DNA from 3 places in the Alteromonas sp. KUL150 genome. Region 1 is predicted to be linked to each of the others. Evidence: predicted binding sites of a transcription regulator. Region 1 holds the regulator's gene; each other region holds the start of a gene.

The links. Region 1 encodes sigma-54, which starts transcription at its own class of promoters, with help from an activator protein. Its sites were predicted from a motif close to GTTGGCACGNNNNTNGNNT; they were not measured.
Region 2: a site for sigma-54 is predicted at 3,137-3,155, ahead of fliE (flagellar hook-basal body complex protein FliE). Genes of this name have one in related genera too.
Region 3: a site for sigma-54 is predicted at 3,195-3,213, ahead of GVO62_RS15550 (EF-hand domain-containing protein). Genes of this name have one in related genera too.

What each region holds. Positions count from the first base shown of each region.
Region 1 is NZ_BLIJ01000033.1:57,324-62,521, forward strand. Features, by position in the region: gene mgtE (magnesium transporter) at 1-208, opposite strand, end outside; gene GVO62_RS07410 (HPr family phosphocarrier protein) at 378-650, opposite strand; gene rapZ (RNase adapter RapZ) at 650-1,495, opposite strand; gene ptsN (PTS IIA-like nitrogen regulatory protein PtsN) at 1,584-2,027, opposite strand; gene hpf (ribosome hibernation promoting factor) at 2,041-2,328, opposite strand; gene GVO62_RS07430 (RNA polymerase factor sigma-54) at 2,359-3,840, opposite strand; gene lptB (LPS export ABC transporter ATP-binding protein) at 3,914-4,639, opposite strand; gene lptA (lipopolysaccharide transport periplasmic protein LptA) at 4,642-5,193, opposite strand; gene lptC (LPS export ABC transporter periplasmic protein LptC) at 5,162-5,198, opposite strand, start outside.
Region 2 is NZ_BLIJ01000050.1:69,215-74,412, forward strand. Features, by position in the region: gene GVO62_RS11880 (sigma-54 dependent transcriptional regulator) at 1-346, shown strand, start outside; gene GVO62_RS11885 (sensor histidine kinase) at 481-1,623, shown strand; gene GVO62_RS11890 (sigma-54-dependent transcriptional regulator) at 1,640-2,977, shown strand; gene fliE (flagellar hook-basal body complex protein FliE) at 3,222-3,560, shown strand; gene fliF (flagellar basal-body MS-ring/collar protein FliF) at 3,573-5,198, shown strand, end outside.
Region 3 is NZ_BLIJ01000066.1:829-6,026, reverse strand. Features, by position in the region: gene GVO62_RS15560 (MBL fold metallo-hydrolase) at 1-443, opposite strand, end outside; gene GVO62_RS15555 (DNA polymerase II) at 698-3,082, shown strand; gene GVO62_RS15550 (EF-hand domain-containing protein) at 3,337-3,915, shown strand; gene GVO62_RS15545 (AMP-binding protein) at 4,267-5,198, shown strand, end outside.

The sequences.
Region 1 (5,198 bases):
CTAAAATATCACCGTGAAAGTCGCTATCAATCAGCTCCCAAAGCTCATCACGAGTCCGGCTGGGGCTCGACTCAAGTATGTGGGCAACATCAGATGGGGGCAATTCGAGCAGAAGCTTACGTACAGATACAAATTGCCCGTTTACTAACGCAGCATTGAGTGTGCGTAGCTGTGTTTGTACGTATTTAGAAACAAGCGCTTCTGCCATAAGGCGTTATTCCTATAGGGTGAAAAAATAAACGGTGCAGGCGTTAACGCCTAAGTGGCCGTAGAGTATCGCAATTATAATGATCCTGTCATGACAATTGCATAGCTTTTGCGCAAGATTTGATAAATACCAGACTGAAAGTATATTAAGTAATCAATTAGACGTGTGACTACTCGTCTTCATTAAACCTGCCTTCTATTAACTGCTCGATAGCAGCAAGCGCGTCTGTGGCATCAACACCGTCAACAATAACATCGACTTGCTCACCCTGATGACTTTCCAGCATCATTAAGCCAAGAACACTACTGGCGTCGGCTTCCTTGTCGCCTTTTTTCAGAATGATCTTGGCGTCAAATTGATTTGCAAGTTTAACAAGCTGTGTAGCTGCTCTAGCATGCAGGCCGAGCTTGTTTACAATAGTGAGCGTTTTTTGAATCGTCATTATTGGTTTAACTCCCTATGGCGAATTTGAACATCTGGATGAATTTCGCCGAAGGTTTTAGATAAAGTCTGAGCGATATATACCGAGCGGTGCTGCCCGCCGGTACACCCTATTGCGACGGTGACATAGCTTCGGTTGTTGCGCTCTAAATGAGGTAGCCATGTGGTTATCAGGTTTTGAATTTGCCAAATGAACTTGGTTACCACTGGTTGTGAGCCTAAGAAGACTTCTACCGGTGCATCAAGGCCAGTAAGGTGCTTAAGGTCGGGCTCCCAATGAGGGTTTGGTAGAAAGCGTGCGTCAAAAACATAGTCGGCGTCTTTTGGTATACCGTGTTTGAAGCCAAATGATTCAAATACCAATACAAGACGAGAGCTTTTTTTACCAAGAATGCGCTCTCGAATTAACTCCGCGAGTTGATGTATTGTTAGCTTATCAGTATCTAAATACAGGTCTGCTCTTTCTACAATAGGCGCAAGTAGTGCAGATTCGGCTTTTATTGCCTCAAAAAGTGATTTGTTAAGTTTGGCGAGAGGATGAAGACGACGGGTTTCGCTAAAGCGTTTGACGAGTACATCGTCGCTTGCGTCGATATAAACAATCGTCATCGACCAAGATGAGGGTAGATAATCAAGTATCTCGACTAGGTCATCAGGGTTCTTAGGTAAATTTCTGACATCAATACTCACCGCGACTTGATCGTATTCATCAACAACCGTGTGAGTGAGGGTAGGGAGTAGATTTACCGGAATGTTGTCAACACAGTAATAGCCTAAATCTTCTAGTGCTCGTAGCGCCACAGATTTACCAGAACCCGAACGACCACTGATTATAATCAGCTTCACCTCATTTCTCCCTAATAGACTGGTTTTATCTTGTTTGCGTTATCGATTGAAACGGCTCAATTGCCCAAATACAAACGGGCATTAGAAATTAACATAATGCAGAGAGGATCTCATCGCTCTTTGTAGCGCGGCGTATTGCCTTAATCGTCTCTTTGTCGCTCAGTTTACCGGCAACTGTTGCCAAGGTTTGTAAATGCCCTTCGGTTTGCTCTTCAGGAACCAGTAAAGCAAAAAATATATCTACCGGCTTTTCATCTAAGGCGTCAAAATCTATAGCCGGTGTACAGGTTACGACAATTGCAATTACTTTATCGAGACCCGCTAAACGTCCGTGAGGCAAGGCAATACCGTTACCGATACCCGTGCTTCCCATACGCTCTCGAGACATTAGACTGTTGAGTACCGTCGCCGAGTCGATGTTCTCATTATTTTTGGCGGCAATATCTGCGATTATCTCAAGAATTCGTTTTTTACTATTACACTGAACCGCACATTCAGTGCGGTCCAGACTTACGATGGCTTGTATGTCCATGCTTAATTAACTACTAATGTTTTTTCAGTTTTTCCTTATGCTTGATTACTTGCCGGTCGAGTTTATCAACCATGCTGTCAATCGCCGCATACATGTCGGTGTTTTCTGAGGATGCGAATACTTCTGCGCCACTTAAATGAACAGTCGCTTCGGCTTTTTGATTTAATTTTTCAACGTTCAGGATGACATGCACATTAGAAATGTGATCAAAGTGACGTTCAAGTTTGCTGAACTTCGTATCGACATAATTACGCAAAGAGTCGGTGATTTCGACATGATGACCAGTAAGGTTGATTTGCATATTTCGTCTTCCTTATATTATAGAGCCCGTTTAAATAAGGCTTTTGCGTTGGTTCGACGGCGGGATCGATAACGATTCCCGGTATTTTGCTATTGTCCGCCGAGCGACTTTTATGCCTTGCTCGGCCAACAATGAAGCAATCTTGCTATCACTTAGCGGCTTGCTAACATTTTCAGCGGCCACCAGCTTCTTGATCAATGCTCGAATAGCGGTGGATGAACACTCACCACCAGACTCTGTCGCAACGTGACTTGAAAAGAAGTACTTCAGTTCAAAAATACCACGTGGTGTGTGCATGTATTTTTGCGTCGTCACACGAGAAATAGTCGATTCGTGCATATCTACCATTTCTGCGACATCATTTAACACCATTGGTTTCATCATTTCCGGGCCGTGCTCGAAAAAACCCATCTGCTGCTGCACAATGCAATTCGCAACCTTCATCAGGGTTTCATTGCGTGACTCTAGGCTCTTTATGAACCACTTGGCTTCTTGCATGTGTGAGCGGATGAATTGAGAGTCGCTACTGTTCTTTGCACGACGACTCATCGCAGCGTACTGTTGATTCACGCTTAATTTAGGCAGGCTGTCGGGGTTTAATTCTACCACCCAACGACCATTCTTTTTGGCGACTGAAACATCAGGAATAACATATTCAGGCTCTTTAGTAACTAAAGCACTACCTGGGCGAGGATTCAAGGTTTGTAACAAACGCATAGCCTCACGCAGCTGATCTTCCTTCAGGCGACTCTTACGCATTAACGTGCGATAGTCTTTGCTACTAAGAAGGTCAGAGTACTCTTCGATTAACTGCTTCGCTTCAGCGAGCCACGGCGTATCGTCTGAAAATTGGCGAAGCTGAACCATTAAACACTCTTGAGGTGTCCGTGAACCAGAACCAATGGGGTCGAACATTTGAATACGCTTTAATACGCACTCTACTTCGTCCATCTCTATAGGCTCTTCTAAGTCATCATCGTTTACCGCATCAAGAATTTCTTCAAGAGAGACGGTTAGATAGCCAGATTCATCAATCGAGTCAATAATCGCCGTTGCAATTGCCCGGTCAGTTTCCGAGAAATGGGTCAGGCGCATCTGCCAAGAAAGGTGTTCTTGAATATCGTCAGTAGTTTCGCCTTGGAAAATCTGTTCATCATCACTTGATGGACCTGGCGCTGGCGCTGAAGATGCGGAATAATACTCATCCCACGTACTGTCGATAGGCAACTCGTCAGGGAGATCGTTTTTTTCTAACGCATCTCCGGCTTCCAGGGTGTCGCTTGATGCAGTAGCAGACGCTTCTGATGCTCCATCATCATTATCGAGATTGTTCTTTTCTGATTGAGGCTCGTCATTACCTTCCTCAACTTCTAACAGTGGGTTAGAGTCAAGCGCCTCTTGAATCTCCTGTTGAAGATCAAGAGTAGACAGCTGCAGCAATTTAATAGCCTGCTGAAGCTGAGGTGTCATGGTAAGTTGTTGGCTAAATTTTAGCTGTAAAGATGGTTTCATCTACGTCTTATTTAAATGCTCTAAATTGAATATACCAGAGCGAAATTGAAAAATGACAATTCGGTTACATTAACTATAGCCTGAATTGTTCGCCTAGGTATACATCCCTTACTTTTTGATTACTTAAAACCTGTTCCGCTGTTCCTTGCGCAATAAGCTCGCCATGACTCACAATGTACGCTTTTTCGCAAACATCCAATGTTTCTCGTACGTTATGGTCAGTGATAAGGATACCAATTCCTCTATCACGAAGATGTTGTATTATCTTCTTTATATCATTAACTGATATTGGATCAACACCAGCGAATGGTTCGTCTAATAAAATAAATTGTGGATTTGCCGCTAACGCTCGTGCTATCTCCACCCGGCGTCGCTCACCACCCGACAAACTCATACCCGCACTATTACGTATATGGTTGATATTAAATTCATCAAGTAGTGCGTCAGCTTCTTCTTCTTGCTGGTGTGAATTTAAATCTTTACGAGTTTGCAAAATTGCCATGATATTTTCGTGAACGGTCAACTTTCTAAATATTGATGCCTCTTGTGGAAGGTAGCCAATTCCGCGGCGTGCGCGCTCATGCATGGGTTGATGAGTGAGCTCGTTTTCGTCAATTTCAATCTTGCCTTTGTCCAGGGGTACCAGACCTACAATCATATAAAACGTGGTGGTCTTACCAGCGCCGTTTGGACCAAGAAGACCAACAATTTGCCCTGTAGAAACAGAAAGGCTAACGTCTCTCACCACTTGACGAGATTTATAAGCCTTAGCAAGGTTAGTTGCGCTAAGAGTGGCCATGGCTATTTGTTGTCCTCACTATCTTTGTCTTGCTTTTTCGATGTTTTACGAATGGTGTCAGGCGTAAATACCGTCGTAACGCGACCTTCACCATCTTCTCCGCTGCCGCCAGTAGCAAGCAATTGCTCGGTAATCATATCAAATGTAATGTTGTCACCTTGCACTTTACTCGTGTCTTGCTGAAGTTCGGCATTGCCAGCGAGAGAAATGGTGCGGTTAATAACCTCGTAACGAATTTCATTGGCTTTTGCCGAAACAGGCGTGCCGTCTTCTAAAGTTTGAGAGTAGCTCGCCGGTTTGCCTCTAGCGATGAAAATTTCACGACCGCTACCTTCACTGGCGATAACTTCAACTTCGTCCGCTTCAATCAGTAGTGAACCCTGTGTGATGAGAACGTCTTCTTTATAAAGTGCAGTCTTGTTTTTCCCATCAATAAACTGGGTGTTTGAACCTATTTTTATGGGCTGCGAAAAGTCGTCTTCGCTCGCGATCACCGCACCGCTAGCGATGGCAAGAAAAAGGCTAGTTGCTAGGGGAATAAGTGGTTTGTACATGATCT
Region 2 (5,198 bases), on a different contig from region 1:
ATATCAGTATGGTGATGTGCAAGCTTACGAACCTGACTATCCCGAAGAGATTCTTGAGCGTGAGGCATTTAACGAGTTGTTTGCTGAAGCGGCTGCACAAGAGCCTGAAGAGGATATCAACCAGTCAAATAATCAAAGTTTTAATAGCCTGGTTTCTTCTGAATTACCTGAGGAAGGCGTTAATCTCAAAGAGTATCTTTCTGAGCTTGAAGTGAACCTTATACGGCAAGCCCTAGACAACCAAGAGTGGGTAGTAGCGCGAGCTGCCGACAAACTTGGAATGCGGCGAACAACCCTTGTTGAAAAAATGCGGAAGTACGATATTCAACGCACCGAAGATGCGTAATGTCAGGTAATTGACGTTACGCTTTCCTCTAAAAATCCTCGTATATATTTGAAATATATATCAATTCGCAGTTGGCACGCCTCCTGCTTTCTCTAAGCCATAGTGAACAACGTCTGCAATTTGACGAGGGTTATATGGCTTTTGACAGCACCACACATTCTACTGATTACACAACGTCAGCTTATACACTAGATAGTGTCGAGGCAGCGATGCCACGTGCCGAGGGTTGTAGCTCAAGTTATGATGATATTGATTCATTGCGTTTGCAGGCGAGCAGGTTAGAGCATTTACTTCAAGTAATGCCGGCTGGCGTAATTGTTCTCGATGGCAAAGGCGTGGTTCGACAGGCAAACGAACAGGCGAAGGCCCTTTTGGGTGAGCCGCTAGAAGAGGAAGTGTGGCGTCGTATTATTACACGTTCTTTCAAACCGAGAGCCGACGATGGCCATGAAGTTTCATTGGTCGATGGACGTCGTGTAAAGCTATCCATCACGCCGCTTGAAAATGAACCAGGGCAGCTTATCGTAATTACTGATTTGACGGAAACGCGACAGCTACAAGCGAGAGTCAGTCATATGCAGCGCTTATCTTCTCTTGGAAAAATGGTTGCGTCGCTTGCGCATCAAATACGCACTCCACTTTCTGCTGCCATGCTTTACGCTTCAAATCTAACTCGTAAAGGCTTAGGGGAAGAGGCGCAAACACAATTTGCAAATAAACTGAGCGATCGACTTAAAGAGTTAGAGAGTCAGGTTAACGACATGCTGCTTTTCGCAAAATCGGGGGAAGAGCAGGTGGTCACTAATATTAGTTTGAGCGACCTTTTAGCGTCAGTTGAAGGAAGCGCTCAATCAATGATAACGCAAGCACAGCAATCCCTCCTCTTTTCTGGATTTGATCAAGAAGCAACGTTAACGGGAAATCTCACTGCACTTCAAGGCGCGGTTTTAAATCTTATTCATAATGCCAGTCAGGTCACTGGCAAAGGCGAGCGAATCGTTGTCAATGCAACGATGAATAATGAACGCTTAAATATCGCTATTGTTGATAAGGGACCTGGCGTCCCTGACTCGCTAAAACACAAAATATTTGAGCCGTTTTTTACAACCAAAACACACGGTACGGGTTTGGGCTTGGCGGTCGTAAAATCGGTGGTGAATGCACATAACGGTACACTTAGTGTTTTAGACATGCCTCAGGGCGGTGCCTGCTTTAGTATTTCTTTACCTTTTAAAGTCCATACCCAATCGTCAAATTCGTTGACTCACGTTGCGTAAGTCATAGGAGAAAATCATGTCTAAAACTACTATTTTAATTGTTGAAGATGACGCAGGTTTACGCGAGGCACTCCTGGATACGCTGTTGCTTGGCAACTATAATGTGGTAGAGGCTGACTGTGCAGAGCAGGCGCTTTTAATGTTGTCATCACACGCTGTCGATTTGGTGGTGAGCGATATTCAAATGGGCGATATGAGCGGACTTACGCTTTTGAAAAACATCAAAGCGAAATATCCTAACATGCCTGTGTTGCTAATGACTGCATACGCCACTATCGACGATGCTGTTCAGGCTATGAGAGATGGTGCGACCGATTACCTCTCGAAGCCTTTTGCGCCAGAAGTTCTTCTTAATTTGGTAGGGCGATATGCACCTGCGCAAAAAATAATATCGCGCACGCCGATTGTAGCTGACCCTTCAAGTCTCAAGCTATTAGAGCTTTCCCGTAAGGTGGCAAAGTCAGACGCTACTGTGATGGTAATGGGGCCTAGTGGTTCCGGTAAAGAAGTGTTATCTCGTTATATTCATGATCAGTCGCCGCGAAATGATGCTCCTTTTGTTGCCATTAACTGTGCAGCAATTCCTGAAAACATGCTTGAGGCTACACTGTTTGGCTATGAAAAAGGCGCGTTTACCGGAGCTATTCAAGCGTGCCCTGGTAAGTTTGAGCAAGCCCAAGACGGTACGCTGTTGCTTGATGAAATCACCGAAATGGATTTGGCGCTGCAAGCTAAACTCCTTCGTGTATTACAAGAGCGTGAAGTTGAGCGACTAGGTGGCCGCAAAACCGTAAAACTCAATGTGCGTGTCATTGCCACGAGCAACAGAGACTTAAGAAAGGCGGTGGATGCGGGAGAGTTCAGAGAGGACTTATACTACCGCTTGAATGTATTTCCGATTGAATGGCGACCATTGTGTGAACGTCCAGGCGATATTGTTCCTCTTGCTGAGCATTTAGTCCAGCGTCACGCCAGTTCGCAAGGGTTAGGCACAATACGCTTGAGCGCTGCTGCGCGTAATAAGCTGTCTCAATATGCTTGGCCAGGTAACGTGCGGGAGCTCGAAAACGTTGTACAGCGTGCATTAATCTTGTGTGAAAATAAGGAAATAGACGCCACAGATCTTATGATTGATGAAGATATGTCCGCACCGTTAGAGGCGGTACAAGAACATGTTGAAGACAGCAAACTAGGCTCTGAGCTTCGTTATCAAGAGCATCAAATTATCCTTGATACACTTGTATCGTGTAACGGTAAACGAAAAGACGTGGCTGAAAAGCTAGGTATTAGCCCCCGAACCCTTCGCTATAAGCTTGCTCGAATGCGTGAAGACGGCATTGAAGTACCCGCGTAAGGGCTAGCGGCTCCATCCATCGTTCTTTTAACTATCTTTCCGTCGCCTCTGTTGTGTAGAAGGCGGCGGTTTTTTGTTCCCGCTCCTTGAAACAACGTCATTAATTTGGCTTTTCTCCTTTCTTGCTTTCTATCCTTATGATTTTAATGGGTTTTAAAAGTTGGCAAGGCCCTTGCAAAATCGCTTCTATATAATGCGTTTCGCCATCAATTAGGCGGTTATCAAAGAAACACTAGGAGTAGGTATGGACGTTAAAGCCAATAGTTTGTATCAAGAAATGCAAAACATGATTGGACAAACTCGTCTTCAAGTTAATGAGCCTCAACAGCAGCAGTCGCTTAATGAGATCAATAGCTCTGCAAGTGATTTCTCGACCATGCTTAAAAATGCGGTAGATGGCGTGAACAGTATGCAGCTAGAGTCCAAAGACGTACAACAACGCTTTGAAATGGGGGACCCTAGCCTTAGCTTAGCGCAGGTAATGCTAACGAAAGAAAAGTCAGGCATTGCCTTTGAAGCGACCGTTCAAGTACGAAATAAAGTACTTGAAGCCTATAAAACAATAATGAACATGCCGGTATAGGTGGAGTAGGTTATGGCTGAAGCAACAGGTACAAACCTAACGGTTCCTGATCAAAATCAAACGGTAGACAACGAGCCGGAAAATAAATCTGGATTTATGGATACGTTGGGCAGTGCTGACATGATGCGTCAAATGGCATTGGTCGTTGTACTCGTTATCTGTGTGGCCATTGCTATTTTTATTCTTATTTGGTCTCAAGAGCCAGATTATCGTCCTCTTGCAAAAATGGAAACCCAGGAGCTTATCGAAACTCTGGATTACATGGACGCAAACCAAATCGAATACAAGCTTGAAGGAAACATTGTTTACGTAAAAAGCGATGAATTTCAAAATATACGTTTGGGTATGACCCGCCAAGGGTTAACAAAAACATCTGATGCTGGTACCGATATCATCATGCAGGATATGGGATTTGGAGTCAGTCAGCGGGTTGAAATGGAGCGTCTGAAGCACGCACGAGAACAACAAATTGCCGCTACTATCGAAGATATCGCCAGTATTCAAAAAGCACGTGTTCTCTTGGCGATGCCAAAAGAAAATGTATTTGCGCGCAGAGAAAAGAAAGCGTCGGCCACGGTTGTTTTAACGGCGAAGCGCGGTGCAGTGATTGCTGGTGAGGAAGTGGACGCTGTTGTTGATATCGTAGCGTCTGCCGTGCAAAACATGGAGCCTTCAAAAGTGACGGTCACCGACAGCAACGGCCGTTTGCTTAACTCTGGTTCACAAGACTCACTGAGTTCTCGTGCAAGAAAAGAATATGAAATTGAGCGCCAGCGCGAGCAAGAGTACTTAGAAAAAATTGACGCCATCTTGATACCCGTTCTTGGTATCGGAAACTATACCGCTCAAGCCGATGTGGCAATGGACTTTACCGCCATTGAACAAACACAGCGTAGTTATAATCCAGACCTTCCCGCGGTTCGAAGTGAAATGATAATGGAAGAGAATAGCGTGGGTGGCGGCGTTGGTGGCATACCAGGCGCGCTATCAAACCAACCTCCACTTGACTCTACTATTCCCGAGAACGCAGGCGGTGGTACTCAGCAAACAATGCCAGGTCGTACCGCAAAAGAGTCAACACGTAATTACGAGCTTGATACCACAATTAGCCATACCAAAAAGCAAACCGGCGTTATTAGAAGACTAAGTGTGTCCGTTGCCGTCGACTATACTCAAGTCGCTGGTGAAGACGGCGCTATGACACCGACGCCGCGCAAACAGGAAGAACTTTTAAATATTCGCAGACTTTTACAAGGTGGTATCGGTTTCGATGTCACACGTGGTGACTCGCTAGAAGTCGTCAGTGTTCCGTTTACTCGCATGGACGCAGGGGAAATTGAGGATGTGCCGCTTTGGGAGCAACCAGGATTTCTGCCAATTCTTAAGCTAGTTGTTGGTGGCTTGGTTATAATAGTGCTTATCATCTTTGTAATTCGTCCAATGCTGCGTCGTCTAATCAACCCTGACGAGTCTAACGAGGCCGATGAGTTTGATGCTGATGAAGGTCTTGATTTAGGTGATGACACCATTAGCATGTTAACGTCAGACTTCGATGAGGGGCAGGTTGGCTTCGCGCCTGACGGCTCGCTGATGTTACCAGACCTCCACAAAGATGAAGATGTACTTAAAGCAGTGCGC
Region 3 (5,198 bases), on a different contig from region 1:
TTCCCATCTCCTGCAGTCAGTTTTTCAATTAAGGCATCATCAAGACCGGCACGTTGATAATAAAGTATATCTCTTTCATTTGTTGCCCCATTTCTACCGGCAGAAAAAGCTCTGGCCGTAAAATACTCGGTTTGCGTCATATAAAACGGGACGTTGTACGTGTCAGCAATCCACCCCGCTAACCCAACATGGTCAGGATGTAGATGCGTCACAATCACACCGACAATGGGTGCGTTTAACTGTTCAAAAATACGCAGCCATAGTGATTTCGTTGTGGAGGTTCCTATGCCAGTGTCAAGCACCACCCAGCCGCCCTCGCCTTTTAACAAATAAAGGTTAATATGGTCTAGGTCGAAAGGTAAAGGCATAGTTAGCCATAATACTCCTTCCGCAATTTCTATAAACTCGCCAGGTTCTACCTGCTTGTCATATAGATATTCCATACCGCCCTCGCTGAAGTTTTTAGCCAATGTTTCGGTTATTCATCTAAGTAACCTTAAATGTCATCACCAAAGAAAACCGCTCAAAGTACTACGTTTCTACCTCGCTCCCTACGTAAAGACAAACATATCTGTCGAATAGAGAACTATAGGAGTTGGTGATAACAAACGGTATACTCAAGAGTGGTGGCTTGTTGACGAATACAAGAGTCATCAGTATCTCATCTTATAAAATGTCGCTTTCTCTAAACGGAATCATGCCAAGCACTTCAATACATCAAGGTTTCATACTCAATAAAAGCACGTTCACAGTGCGGGGCAAAGTGTATGTAGAACTGTGGGTAAAAACTGCAAAGCAAATTGTGAAGCTCATCTCGTCCCCCCAAAATCCCACTTGTTTTGTAGCAGAAGAGCAGGAGCCGTTACTAAGAGAGCTAGCAGATCATATCTCGCTTAAACTCTTCGTTTCCGACGATGGTTTTTACACCCTAGAACAAACCAAAGTAGCGACCGTCAAGACCAAAACGGAAACTCAAATGCATCAGTTGCGTCAATTGGCGCGGGAAAAAGACATTATTTTATATGAGGCTGATATTAGGGTGGCCGACCGTTATCTGATGGAGCGGTTTGTTTATGGCGCCGTTGAATTCGTTGCTCCTGCGCTTAATTCTGAGAGTAAAAATAATGAACCGCTTATTGATACCATCGAAAATGTACAAATAAGATCTTGCGAGTATAGAACGACATTTTCATCCCTCAGCATAGATATTGAATGTAGCGAAAACGAAGAACTGTTCAGCATTGCTTTGTCCGGTGACGGATTGAATATTGTAATACTGGTTTGTCCTCCTGGTTTTTCTAAACACCAGTTCACCGCGGCGAAGGAAAATCCCTATCAACTTATCGTTGTCGAATCTGAACGAGAGCTTCTTAATGCATTTTTCACGCATATAACAACATTCGACCCTGACATTATCTTAGGGTGGAATGTTAAGCAGTTTGATATGGCTGTGCTTGCTCGTAGAACGAAAGCGAATAACTTAAATTTCAATATTGGACGCCGCTCGCGGGAGGCTTCAGTGCGGCAATGGGAGGACCAGACTCTGGTCGATGTACCCGGTCGCTGCGTTATCGATGGTATTGAAGCATTGAAAACCATGACTTACCAGTTTGAGTCTTATTCACTTGATCACGTTTCAGAAGCATTACTGGGTGAAAACAAGCTTATTCAAGAAAGCGACAAACTTGCTGCTATAAAGCGCCTATATTATGAAGATCCTATTGCATTAGCGAACTATAACTTCAAAGACACAGAACTGGTAAACCGTATTCAGGAAAAAACGCAGTTTATCGACTTCCTCGCTTTACGAAGCACGTTAACCGGCCTCGATATGAGCAGGCCGGGCGGATCAGTGGCGGCGTTTCTCAATGTTTACCTACCCAAGCTCCATCGCCGTGCCTATGTCGCTGGTGTTAGACCAGAAAATGGAGGGCTGGCAAGCCCAGGGGGATACGTTATGCGTTCCCAGCCAGGCCTTTATAAAGATGTCTTAGTTCTCGATTTTAAGAGCTTGTACCCGTCTATCATACGAACATTTAAAATAGATCCTGTGGGATTGGCAGAAGGATTGAAGTCACCGGAGAACGCGATTGAGGGCTTCAAAGGTGCAGTATTTAGTCGAACCATCCACTTTCTTCCAGCAATTATCGAAAATCTCTGGCTTCAACGTGACGAAGCAAAAAAACAAAAGGATTCCCCGCGCTCACAAGCCATTAAGATATTAATGAACTCATTTTATGGTGTATTAGGCAGCGGCGGCTGCCCTTTTTACGACCCACGACTCGCCAGTTCAATTACCCTTCGTGGTCATGAGATCATGCAGACTACTGCCGGATGGATTGAAGAGTTAGGTTATCAAGTTATTTACGGCGATACCGACTCAACCTTTGTCCACGTGGAAGGAAATGACACTTTAGGTTCACCAGGAAAGACAGGAATAAAGCTTGCTGAAATTATCAATAAGAAATGGACGGCATTGCTAAGGGAGCGTTTCGAGATAGATTGTCATTTGGAAATTGAGTTTGAATCGCATTTTTCTACGTTTTTTATGCCTACAATCAGAGGCTCAACGGAAGGGAGTAAAAAACGCTACGCGGGAATGAGGGGTGACGAACTCATTTTTAAAGGCTTAGAAAATGTGCGCTCTGACTGGACTACCTTAGCAAAGTCTTTTCAATATCAGTTGTATAAGAAAGTATTTTCAGGCCAGCCAATAGAAAAGTACATTAGCGACACGCTAAATGCGGTCAAATCAGGGCAAATGGACGATGAATTGGTTTACAAAAAGCGTTTGCGAAAGCCCCTATCATCCTACACCAAGTCCCTTCCACCTCATGTGAAAGCAGCGAGACGTGCCGATGAACTTTTCAGGGAGCAGGGCTTGCCCTTACGCTATCAATCGAATACCACAATAGCATATGTTGTTACGGTTCAAGGCCCGCAAACGATAGAGACGGTGTCTGCACCATTACACTATGATCACTACATCGAAAAACAAATTCAACCTATAGCAGATAGTATCTTACCGCTCATCGGTGCAAGCTTTGAACACATCGCTAACGACCAGCTAACCTTGTTTTAGGCGTAAATATTTTGTATGAACATCTTTCAGATGATGTGACAAATTAACAAAAACACGTTGCTCTCTGAAGTTAATAAAATCTTCTTATCCTTACTTTTCATAAACTTAATCCTTTGGCACAACAAGTGAATAAAACACTATGAGTAACTAAATCGGTTTGAGTGAAGTCACAACTTCATCAACATGCGTTCCATTTAGTGGTTAGGGCAATTGAGAGCCCGCGTTCGCAATGAAAAAACAGAAGGAATTTGATTATGAAGATCACAAAATTTAGTTTGATTACCAGTGCAGTTATTACTGCCACACTTTCTGCCTCAGCTTTCGCAGGACATCACGAAGAAAAAATTTCAATGGGCTTTGATGCCCTAGACAAGGATAGTAATGGTTACATCGTCGGCTCGGAGTCGTCTGGTGTTATGAATAGTCAATTAGTGTCTAAAATGGATACCGATGGCGACAGTATGGTGAGTCGCGCTGAGTTTAATGCATTTGTTGACGAAAAGCCTTCAATGTTTAGTGACGAAATAATTACACAGGTCCAGACCGAAGGCACTAATGATGCAATGTTAAGAGAAAAAGGGAACCCTGAACTATTCTCGAAAGATGACGGCGAAATGATCTCCGAGAAGAATAAGGAATTGCGCACTGAAATGTCAGCAAGCGCAGACGACAAATTCACAAAAATAGACATGGACAGTGACGGTAAAATTAGTAAAACCGAACTAGAAGCCGCCAAGCTAGAGGGTGACTTCGAGTCTATGGACGAAAACGATGATAAATACATTACACGTATCGAGTATAGAACTTATTATAAAAACCTTGATGCGGAATAGGTCAATATAAGTCCAATACTCTGGTTTTATTCAAGGCTTCGTTACATTGCGAAGCCTTTTCGTATAAGTGTCAAAATCCTGTCAAATATGCTTTCCATTTCCTCAGTATCTTTTACTGACTGAGACGAATCATCGAAATTCATCGGTACATAACACCATATACGACTAACATCTTGTCGACAAAACCATTTTGCAAACCTATTGTTAATAAAGTTCGAAGTAGTTGTTTACGCCACTATTTTTCACGCAAGGTAAACATCTATTTGTGGCCAACGCCTTGAACATAAATCGCGTGAACTAACGATAGTTATGCAACTAAAAAGTAGATGCGAAAGCATATGGAGACAAGTTATGACGGATTCAACAACCCTGCTAGAAACTTCATTTCCTCTAATAAAAAGTGAGTACAATGGCCCTACCAACACAGAACTAACATCGTTGACCATTGGGCAATACTTAAAACGTATTGTCGACAATTATTCAAATAATTTAGCTATCGTTGTGAGACACCAAAATGTTAGATGGTCATATCGAGAATATTGGGAACAAGTAGAAAGCGTCGCTTGTGGGTTACTCAGTGATGGCGTAAAACCCGGTGATCGCGTCGGTATTTGGTCGCCTAACAATATAGAGTGGTCACTCGTTCAAATGGCCACCGCTCGCATTGGCGCAATTATGGTGTGCTTAAACCCTGCCTATCGGCCTGACGAATTAGCTTTTGCAGTGAACAATGTCGAAGTTAAGTTCCTCATCATGGCGCAATCATTTAAACAATCCGATTATGTCTCGATGTTACAAGAGCTTGCTCCAGAACTAAGAAATATGGAAGAAGGCAACGCTTTCGTATGTTCAAAGCTACCTTCACTTAAACAAGTTTATACAATAGGCAACGAGCCAGTAGTCGGATTAAAACCTTTTTCCACGTTGCAAATCACGCCTACAGATACATTAAAAAGGCAGTTAACTGAAATCGAAAACACGTTAAGCGCCAACGATGATATTAATATTCAATTTACCTCAGGTACTACAGGCAATCCTAAAGGCGCGACCTTAACGCACCGAAATATTCTTAACAACGGCTTACTTGTAGCACAAGCTATGCGCTTCACCCACAAAGACAAACTTTGTATTCCTGTCCCTCTTTATCATTGTTTTGGAATGGTTTTAGGTAGCTTGGTTTGTGTCGCATCTGGTGCCTGTGCTGTATTTCCAGGCGAGTCTTTCGACCCCGAGACAACTCTCCGCACTGTGGAAGAAGAAAAGTGCACGGCATTGCACGGTGT